Regions from separate parts of the Streptomyces sp. NPDC020884 genome, predicted to be linked through region 1. Evidence: riboswitches for the same ligand, from Rfam matches in the RefSeq annotation. Region 1 holds a riboswitch; the other holds the start of a gene.
What was found. Region 1 has a riboswitch for cobalamin ahead of ACH4UK_RS09600 (ribonucleoside-diphosphate reductase subunit alpha). Riboswitches for the same ligand answer to the same signal wherever they lie in the genome.

Region 1 (3,717 bases):
GACCCGGGCGCGCAGGGCGTCCCAGCGCTCCGGCCAGTTCAGCTCGGTGTCGTAGTGGTCGGGGTGCAGCACACCGCGCGCCGCCCGGGTCTCGGACCAGGCGGGCAGCGGGCCGGAGCGCTCGGCGAGGTCGCAGGACGCCTCGTACGCGGCCAGCATGATCCGCTCGGAGATCTTCGTGGAGAGCGCGCGGGCCTGCGGCGAGTCGAACGGCAGGCGCAGCTGGAAGAAGACGTCCTGGAGGCCCATCGCGCCCAGGCCCACCGGCCGCCAGCGGGAGTTGGAGCGCCCGGCCTGCTCGGTCGGGTAGAAGTTGATGTCGACGACCCGGTCCAGGAAGGTCACGGCGGTCCGCACGGTGGCGTCCAGGCGCTCCCAGTCGATCGAGCCGTCGGCCACGAACGCGCCGAGGTTGACCGAACCCAGGTTGCAGACGGCCGTCTCGCCGTCGTCGGTGACCTCGAGGATCTCCGTGCACAGGTTCGAGGAGTGAACGACCCGGCCCGGCTCGGCCGTCTGGTTGGCGGTCCGGTTGGAGGCGTCCTTGAACGTCATCCAGCCCTGGCCGGTCTGCGCGAGGGTCCGCATCATCCGGCCGTACAGCTCACGCGCCGGAATCGTCCTGCGGGCCAGGCCCTTGGCCTCGGCCGCGCGGTAGGCCGCGTCGAACGCGTCGCCCCACAGGTCGACCAGCTCGGGCACCTCGGCGGGGGAGAAGAGCGACCACTCGGTGTCCGCGTCGACCCGGCGCATGAACTCGTCCGGGATCCAGTGCGCCAGGTTCAGGTTGTGCGTACGCCGCTGGTCCTCACCGGTGTTGTCGCGGAGCTCCAGGAACTCCTCGATGTCCGCGTGCCAGGTCTCCAGGTAGACCGCCGCCGCGCCCTTGCGGCGGCCGCCCTGGTTCACCGCCGCGACGGAGGCGTCCAGCGTCTTGAGGAACGGCACGATGCCGTTGGAGTGCCCGTTGGTGCCCCGGATCAGCGAACCCCGGGCACGGATGCGGGAGTACGACAGACCGATGCCGCCCGCGTGCTTGGAGAGCCGCGCCACCTGGTGGTAGCGGTCGTAGATCGAGTCCAGCTCGTCCTTCGGTGAGTCCAGCAGGTAGCAGGAGGACATCTGCGGGTGCCGGGTGCCGGAGTTGAAGAGCGTGGGGGAGGAGGGGAGGTAGTCCAGCCGGCTCATCAGCCCGTACAGCGCGGCGACCTCGTCCAGCGCCCGCACCGAGTCGTCCTCGGCGAGGCCGGCGGCCACGCGCAGCATGAAGTGCTGCGGGGTCTCGATGACCTGGCGGGTGATCGGGTGGCGCAGCAGGTAGCGGCTGTGCAGCGTACGCAGACCGAAGTAGCCGAAGCGGTCGTCGGCGCCGTCCGCCAGCGCCCGCTCGACGAGCTCGTCCAGCGCCTTGGCGTGCGACTCCACGAACGCGGCGGTGCGGTCGGCGATCAGGCCCTCGCGGTGCCCGACGGCGACCGAGGCGGCGAAGGACGTCGCGCCCTGCCCCGCGGCCTCGTCCGCGATCGTGCGGGTCAACAGCCGGGCGGCGAGCCGGGAGTACGCCGGGTCCTCGGAGATCAGCCCGGCGGCGGCCTCGGTGGCCAGCGAGCGCAGCTCGGCCTCGTCGGAACGGGCGTTGCGCCCGCGCAGCGCGGCGGCGGCGACCCGTCCGGGGTCGGTGTCGGGAAGATCGACGGTGAGGTCGGTCAGGGTCCGCAGCAAAGCGGTCCCGGGTCCGTCGTTCGTGCCTGCTCCGGACGTGGTGGAGGCAGCGGATTCGGTGGCTGAAACCGGATCGGCGGGCGCGATGGTCACTGGGCTTTCCCTCGCTCGGCAGGGGCCGGCAGAAGGCGGGGGAGCCGGGCAGCGCGAAACCCGGGGCAGGGCAGCACAACTGACGGCGTCCACCGGCCTGTCCGCGAGGCCCGGACGTCTGGCGTCCGGTTCGGTCGAGCCGGACGCGCTGTCGACAGGTCTTCGGACTTGTAGGTGCGCAAAAGCGCACCGATCACACCGTTGCGGGACAGTTCCGGATTCGCACCGGATTCCCCTGCGGCGACAGCGAGGTCGAGCATACATGTGGGGGCCGCCAGATGATGCGGCCCCCACATGTTGTGTCGCGACGATTCACTACGCCCCTCGAAGGACCGCCCCCAGCTCCAGCCGGAAGGTCATGAGACGCAGGCCCGGCACCGGTTCCCAGTCCCGTTCGGGGGTCCGCAGAAAGCCGAGCCGACGGTAGATCCTATGGGCTCCGAGCATGGCCGGCTGCGTCGACAGCACCAGCGCCCGCACCCCGTGGGCGGACCGGGCGCGCTCGACGCACGCCCGCACGAGGGCCTCTCCGACGCCCCGCCCGCGCCCCTCGCGGGCCACGGCCAGCATCCGGAATTCGGCCTCGTCCGGACCGGCGATGTCGCGCCACGGGGTGCCCGGTGCGGCATACGTCACACCGCCGAGCACCGCCCCGTGCGCGTCGAGCGCGACGAGGACCTCGGCCTCGGCCGCGCGCTGTCCGACCGCCCGCAGCTTGAGCAGATACGGGTCCTGCGGGCCGTCCAGCAGATTCTCGCCGAGATACGCCTCGGCGATGATCTCGCCGAGGACGGCGTACTCGCCGGGCTCCGCCACCCTGATCGTCAGATCCATCAGCCACTCGCTCCCACGTCGTTGTTGGGGGCTCCGTCGCCCACCGGCGGCAGGTCGCCGCGCTCGACCGGCTGCCGCCCGGAGGCCTCCCCGGCCGGTGGCAGCACCTGGTCCAGCTCGTGGTCGTCGGCGCGGTGGGCGAGCAGCGAGGCCGACCGCAGCGTCGCCCGGTCCACGTCCCGGAGCGTGCCGCTCACCGTGACCACGAGTCCTGCCTGCTCCCGGGCGTACGCGTGGCCCGACGCCGTGGCGCGGTACCACTGTCCGCCCTGCCGCTCGCAGGTCACCACGGGCTCCTGGCCGCCGGCGGGCGCGGGATGCTCCGTACAGTCGGCCACGGCGTGCGGGCGGCGCTCCACCGACAGTTGGATCCGCCCGCCCTCGGGCGTGGTGTAGACGCTGCCGAACCCGTCGTCGCCGATCACCCCGACCGACTGGCGCGCCAGCGTGTAGCCCGCGGCCTCGGTCACCCACACATGCTCCACGACGGTCTGCAGGGCCCCCGCCCGCGCCTCCAACTCCGCCCGGTCGGGGGCCGGAGCGGCGGAGGTGCTCCGGCCCGCCGTCACCGCGCCGGGCGCCCGCTCCGTGCCGCATCCCGTCGCCGCCAGGGCCAGAGCCGTCGTCACGGCCGGCAGCACGGCCCGGAGCGGCCGGAATCTCGGTGTCATGGGCACATCCTTTCGTACGGCGAAGGCTCCGCGCACCGCGCAAAGCGGCCGGGCCGCCGCCCGCTCCGCCGAGGGAGGGACGACGGCCCGGGTCAGGGCGTCCGGCGGGTCAGTGACCGCCCGGAGCACCCGCCGTGGCCGGCGGGAGCTCCGTCTTGACGCCCGGGTCGCCGGCGTCCGCCGTGTAGTCGGAGGGCGAGGTCTCGTCGATCCCCACCGGGGCCTTCAGCGCGTTCAGGACGAACGTGAGGACGATGACGACCACCAGGTTCAGCACGAACGCGGTCAGACCGATGTAGCCGATCTCACCGATGCCCGGGATCTCCTTGGAGGACCCGCCGAAGTGCTTCTGCGTCGGGCTCGCCACGCCGTACGCGGCGATCGTCCCGTACAGCAT
Region 2 (3,717 bases), on a different contig from region 1:
CGGGATCCCCCGGTGACCACGGCCACCCGTCGGGGGGTGTCACCGGTGCGGGGGGACTGCTCGGTCGATGTCGATGCGGACTGTTCGGTCATGACATGCACTCCTGGCGACAGGGGGTCGCGGCGACTCCGTGAAACCCGACATCAACAACGCTAACATGATGTGGTTAGCATCGCTACCCCAAAACGTAGCGATGCTAGTGAGCACTGCTACCCGACTTTCGTCATCCCCTCACCTGCACAGACGCAGAGACGCCTGAACCCCGCCGGATGCGTCCCGGCGGGGTTCAGTCATCTGTGTCTGTGCGTCTGTGCGTCTGTGCGTCTGTGCGTCTGTGCGTCTGTGCAGATGGTGCGTGGGCGCGGGCGCGGGCCTTCGGGACCGGCTCAGTTCACCGCACTCGCGGCACGGGGCGTCCCGGCACGGGCGGCAGGCGTCAGATGCCGTTCGGTGAGGTAGCCGAAGATCAGGCCGAAGGCGCTCCACAGCGTCGCCTGGACCGCCAGCGTCGAGAGCCGGAACTCCCACAGCAGGCCGGCCGGGAAGTCCTTGCCCACCTCGTCGAAGGACGGCAGGAAGGCGTAGGCGAGGCCGATCAGCAGGACGAAGCCGGCGGCGGCCGCGATGGTCGCGTTCCAGTTGCCCAGCCGTGGTGCGAGCCGCCTGCCGATGATGACGGCGGCGACGGCGAGCAGCACGCTGAGGGCGACCATGAGGAAGAACAGAGTGGTGCGCTTGCCGATGGTGTCGGGATTGCCGACGGCAGGCGGGTTGGCCGGGTACTTCAGGAACGGCACGACGTAGACCGTGAGCAGGGCGGCGCCCGCGATCAGCGCGGCCGTGGCCCGGGGGCCGAAGTCGCCGATGCGGCCCAGCGCGTAGCAGAACACCAGGGCGGCGATCCCGCCCACGGCGACGCCGAAGACCAAAACGCCGGTGGCGAGTCCGCCGGTGGCCTGCATGGTGCGGCTGACCAGCTCCTCACCGCCGCCGTGGTCGTGGCTGTGGGCCTCTTCGAGGGCGATGGCCGCGTCCACCTGGGACTCACCGAGGAAATAGGCGACGGCGAGCGCGAGCGCTCCCGCGATCAGGCCCGCGAGCATGCCGCGCACGAGCAGAGCTCTGACAGATATGGAGTTCACGATGGTTCCCTGATTTCTCTTGCTTCCCGTGTCCGCTGATTGCCTGGCCCCTGAGGCGCCTCGGGCGCCTCGGGAACCTCAGTGGCAGGGGAAACCGAGCAGGTGACGGCCGTCGTGGACCCACTCGTGGACGCCTTCGCCCGAGATGAGCGCGGTGGCGCCCTGTTCGGCGCCGACGAAGTACAGCAGGACGAGCATGAGAATGCCGAAGAAGACCGCCCAAGGGGCTAGGGCCTTCGCCGAGATCGGGGTGATCGCAGACGCTTCCGTTGCGGGAGCGGCGGACTGTGCCACGGCGGACCTCCTGTGGGAACACGCGTCCCTGTTGTGGTGCCTCGGACGAAGGTGCCGGGTCTGACTTCCCCGCACAGGTGCGGGTTCACAGTGGCGCGACCGTGCCGGATTCTCACCGGGCTTCCGTCACACCTTCGTCATGGTCGACGTGACCATACCGCCTGTACTCAGCCGCCGCCATGGTCCAATCTGCGGAGCCGCAGAGCACGGATCCCTTGGGACGAAAGGGCTGTGGGGCCCATGGTGAGCGAGTTAAGGCAGGGACATGACAGCACGGGTGATGTTGATCTCACCGGCGATGAACGCGGGCCTGCGGGAGGCCCGTTTCGACGGCGACGCTCCTTTGGACCGGTCCGGCCGGGAGCGCGCGCGGGCGGCGGCCGACGCGGTGCCGAGACGCGACCTCGTACTCTGCGGCCCCTCCGTGCGGTGCCGCGAGACCAGCGAGGCACTCGGCCTGGCGGCACGGGCCGAACCGGCCCTGGCCGGCTGGGACCTGGCGCGCTGGGCGGGCCGCCGTCTCGACGACGTGGCCGCCGCCGAACCCGAGCAGGTGGCCGCCTGGCTCGGCGACCCCTCGGCGGCTCCGCACGGCGGCGAGTCGCTGCGGGACCTGGTCGGGAGGGTCGGCGGATGGCTGGACTCCCTGGGCGGACCGGACGCACCCGGTGCGAGCTCCCTGGCCGTGGCCGAGGTCGCCGTCGTCCGGGCGGCGGTCGTCCACGGACTGCGGCTGCCCGCGGAGGCGTTCTGGCGGCTGGACGTCGCCCCGCTGACGCTGACCGAACTCAGCGGGCGGGCTGGCCGGTGGAACGTGGGGCTGGGCCGCCCGCTGACCGCTCCCCCGGCCGGCTGAACATCAGGACGTGCCGCTCGCCCGCCAGTCGGGCCGGACCAGCACGGCGGTGGCGACGATGCCGTCCTCGATCCGCCAACTCCCGTGAAGCGTCGTCGGCAGGGCCGGGTCCGTGAGCAGCAGACGGGCGGTGAAGGTGCCCGCGGCGGTGCGATCCACGGACCCGGTTCCCTCTCCCGCAGCAGCAGCAGCCGCCGCCGAAGGAGAAGGAGAAGAGGGAGGAGGAGAGAGGGGAGCAGGAACAGCGGGCGCATGCGTCCGCTGGAAGGTCAGCTCCGCCTGGGTGAAGTCGAGTTCGAGGCCGGTCACCGGATACCAGGCCTTGAAGACGCTCTCCTTGGCACTGAACAGGACACGGTCCCAGTGGATTTCGTCCGCGCCTTCAGGAAGAGCCGGGCCGATCCGCTCGCGCTCGGCGGGCAGCGTCACCAACTCCCGTACGCCGGTGGGGAGCGGGGCGTGCGGTTCCGCGTCGATGCCGAGCGACAGCACGTCCGTCGCACGGGCCAGCGCCGCCGCCCGGTACCCGTCGCAGTGGGTGAGACTGCCGACGATTCCCTCGGGCCACAGCGGCCTGCCCCGATAGCCGTGGAGCACGGCCACGGGCGGCAGTCCGAGTCCGGCCATCGCGCGCCGGGCGCAGGCGCGGGCCGTCGCGAAGTCGTTTCTTCGTTTGGCCACGCTCTTGGCGATCAGTGCCTCCTCCTCGGGGAAGAGGGGTGCGTCCGGGACGCTCTCGGCGCGGGTGGCCGCGCAGGAGACGTCGGCGGGCAGCAGCCGCTCGATCACGAGGAGCCTCCGGGGGTACGCCGCCGTGCGGACGGTTCGGCGCCGGTCCCGGCCGGTGGGGCGGGTGCGCCCTCGTAGGGAAGGATCTGCCGCAGCAGGCCGCGCGGGTGTCCCCTCTCGCGCCATTCCCTGGGGTAGCCGATGGAGACCTCCTCGAAGCGCACCCCGTCGTACCAGGTCGTACGGGGGATGTGGAGGTGGCCGTAGACGACGGCGGTGACGTTGAAGCGGCGGTGCCAGTCGGCGGTCAGTTCGGTGCCGCACCACTGCGCGAACTCCGGGTACCACATCACCGACGTGGGCTCCCGGACGAGCGGCCAGTGCCCGACGAGGACGAGGGGTATCTCGGGGTCGTGCTCCTCGAGCCGGCGTACGGTCGTGGCGACCCGGTCACGGCACCAGTCGTCCCGGGTCGGATAGGGGTCCGGATGGAGGAGGTACTCGTCGTTGCAGACGATGCCGGACTTGTGCGCGACGGCGAGCGACTCCTCCTTCGTGTGCGTTCCCGGGGCGCGGAAGGTGTAGTCGTACAGGAGGAAGAGCGGCGCGATCGCCACCGGTCCTTCGGGGCCCGGCCAGAGCGGGAAGGGGTCTTCCGGAGTCGTCACTCCGAGGTCCCGGCACAGCTCGACGAGG

Region 2: another riboswitch for cobalamin. It lies ahead of ACH4UK_RS35925 (CbtB-domain containing protein); the one in region 1 lies ahead of ACH4UK_RS09600 (ribonucleoside-diphosphate reductase subunit alpha).

Annotation. Positions count from the first base shown of each region.
Region 1 is NZ_JBIRRY010000002.1:641,838-645,554, reverse strand. It holds gene ACH4UK_RS09600 (ribonucleoside-diphosphate reductase subunit alpha) at 1-1,815, opposite strand, end outside; cobalamin riboswitch at 1,951-2,087, opposite strand; gene ACH4UK_RS09595 (GNAT family N-acetyltransferase) at 2,131-2,649, opposite strand; gene ACH4UK_RS09590 (hypothetical protein) at 2,649-3,320, opposite strand; gene mctP (monocarboxylate uptake permease MctP) at 3,430-3,717, opposite strand, start outside.
Region 2 is NZ_JBIRRY010000016.1:20,290-24,006, forward strand. It holds gene ACH4UK_RS35915 (SDR family oxidoreductase) at 1-92, opposite strand, end outside; gene ACH4UK_RS35920 (CbtA family protein) at 387-1,142, opposite strand; gene ACH4UK_RS35925 (CbtB-domain containing protein) at 1,221-1,436, opposite strand; adenosylcobalamin (AdoCbl) riboswitch at 1,481-1,575, opposite strand; gene ACH4UK_RS35930 (histidine phosphatase family protein) at 1,702-2,292, shown strand; gene ACH4UK_RS35935 (4'-phosphopantetheinyl transferase) at 2,296-3,081, opposite strand; gene ACH4UK_RS35940 (metallophosphoesterase family protein) at 3,078-3,717, opposite strand, start outside.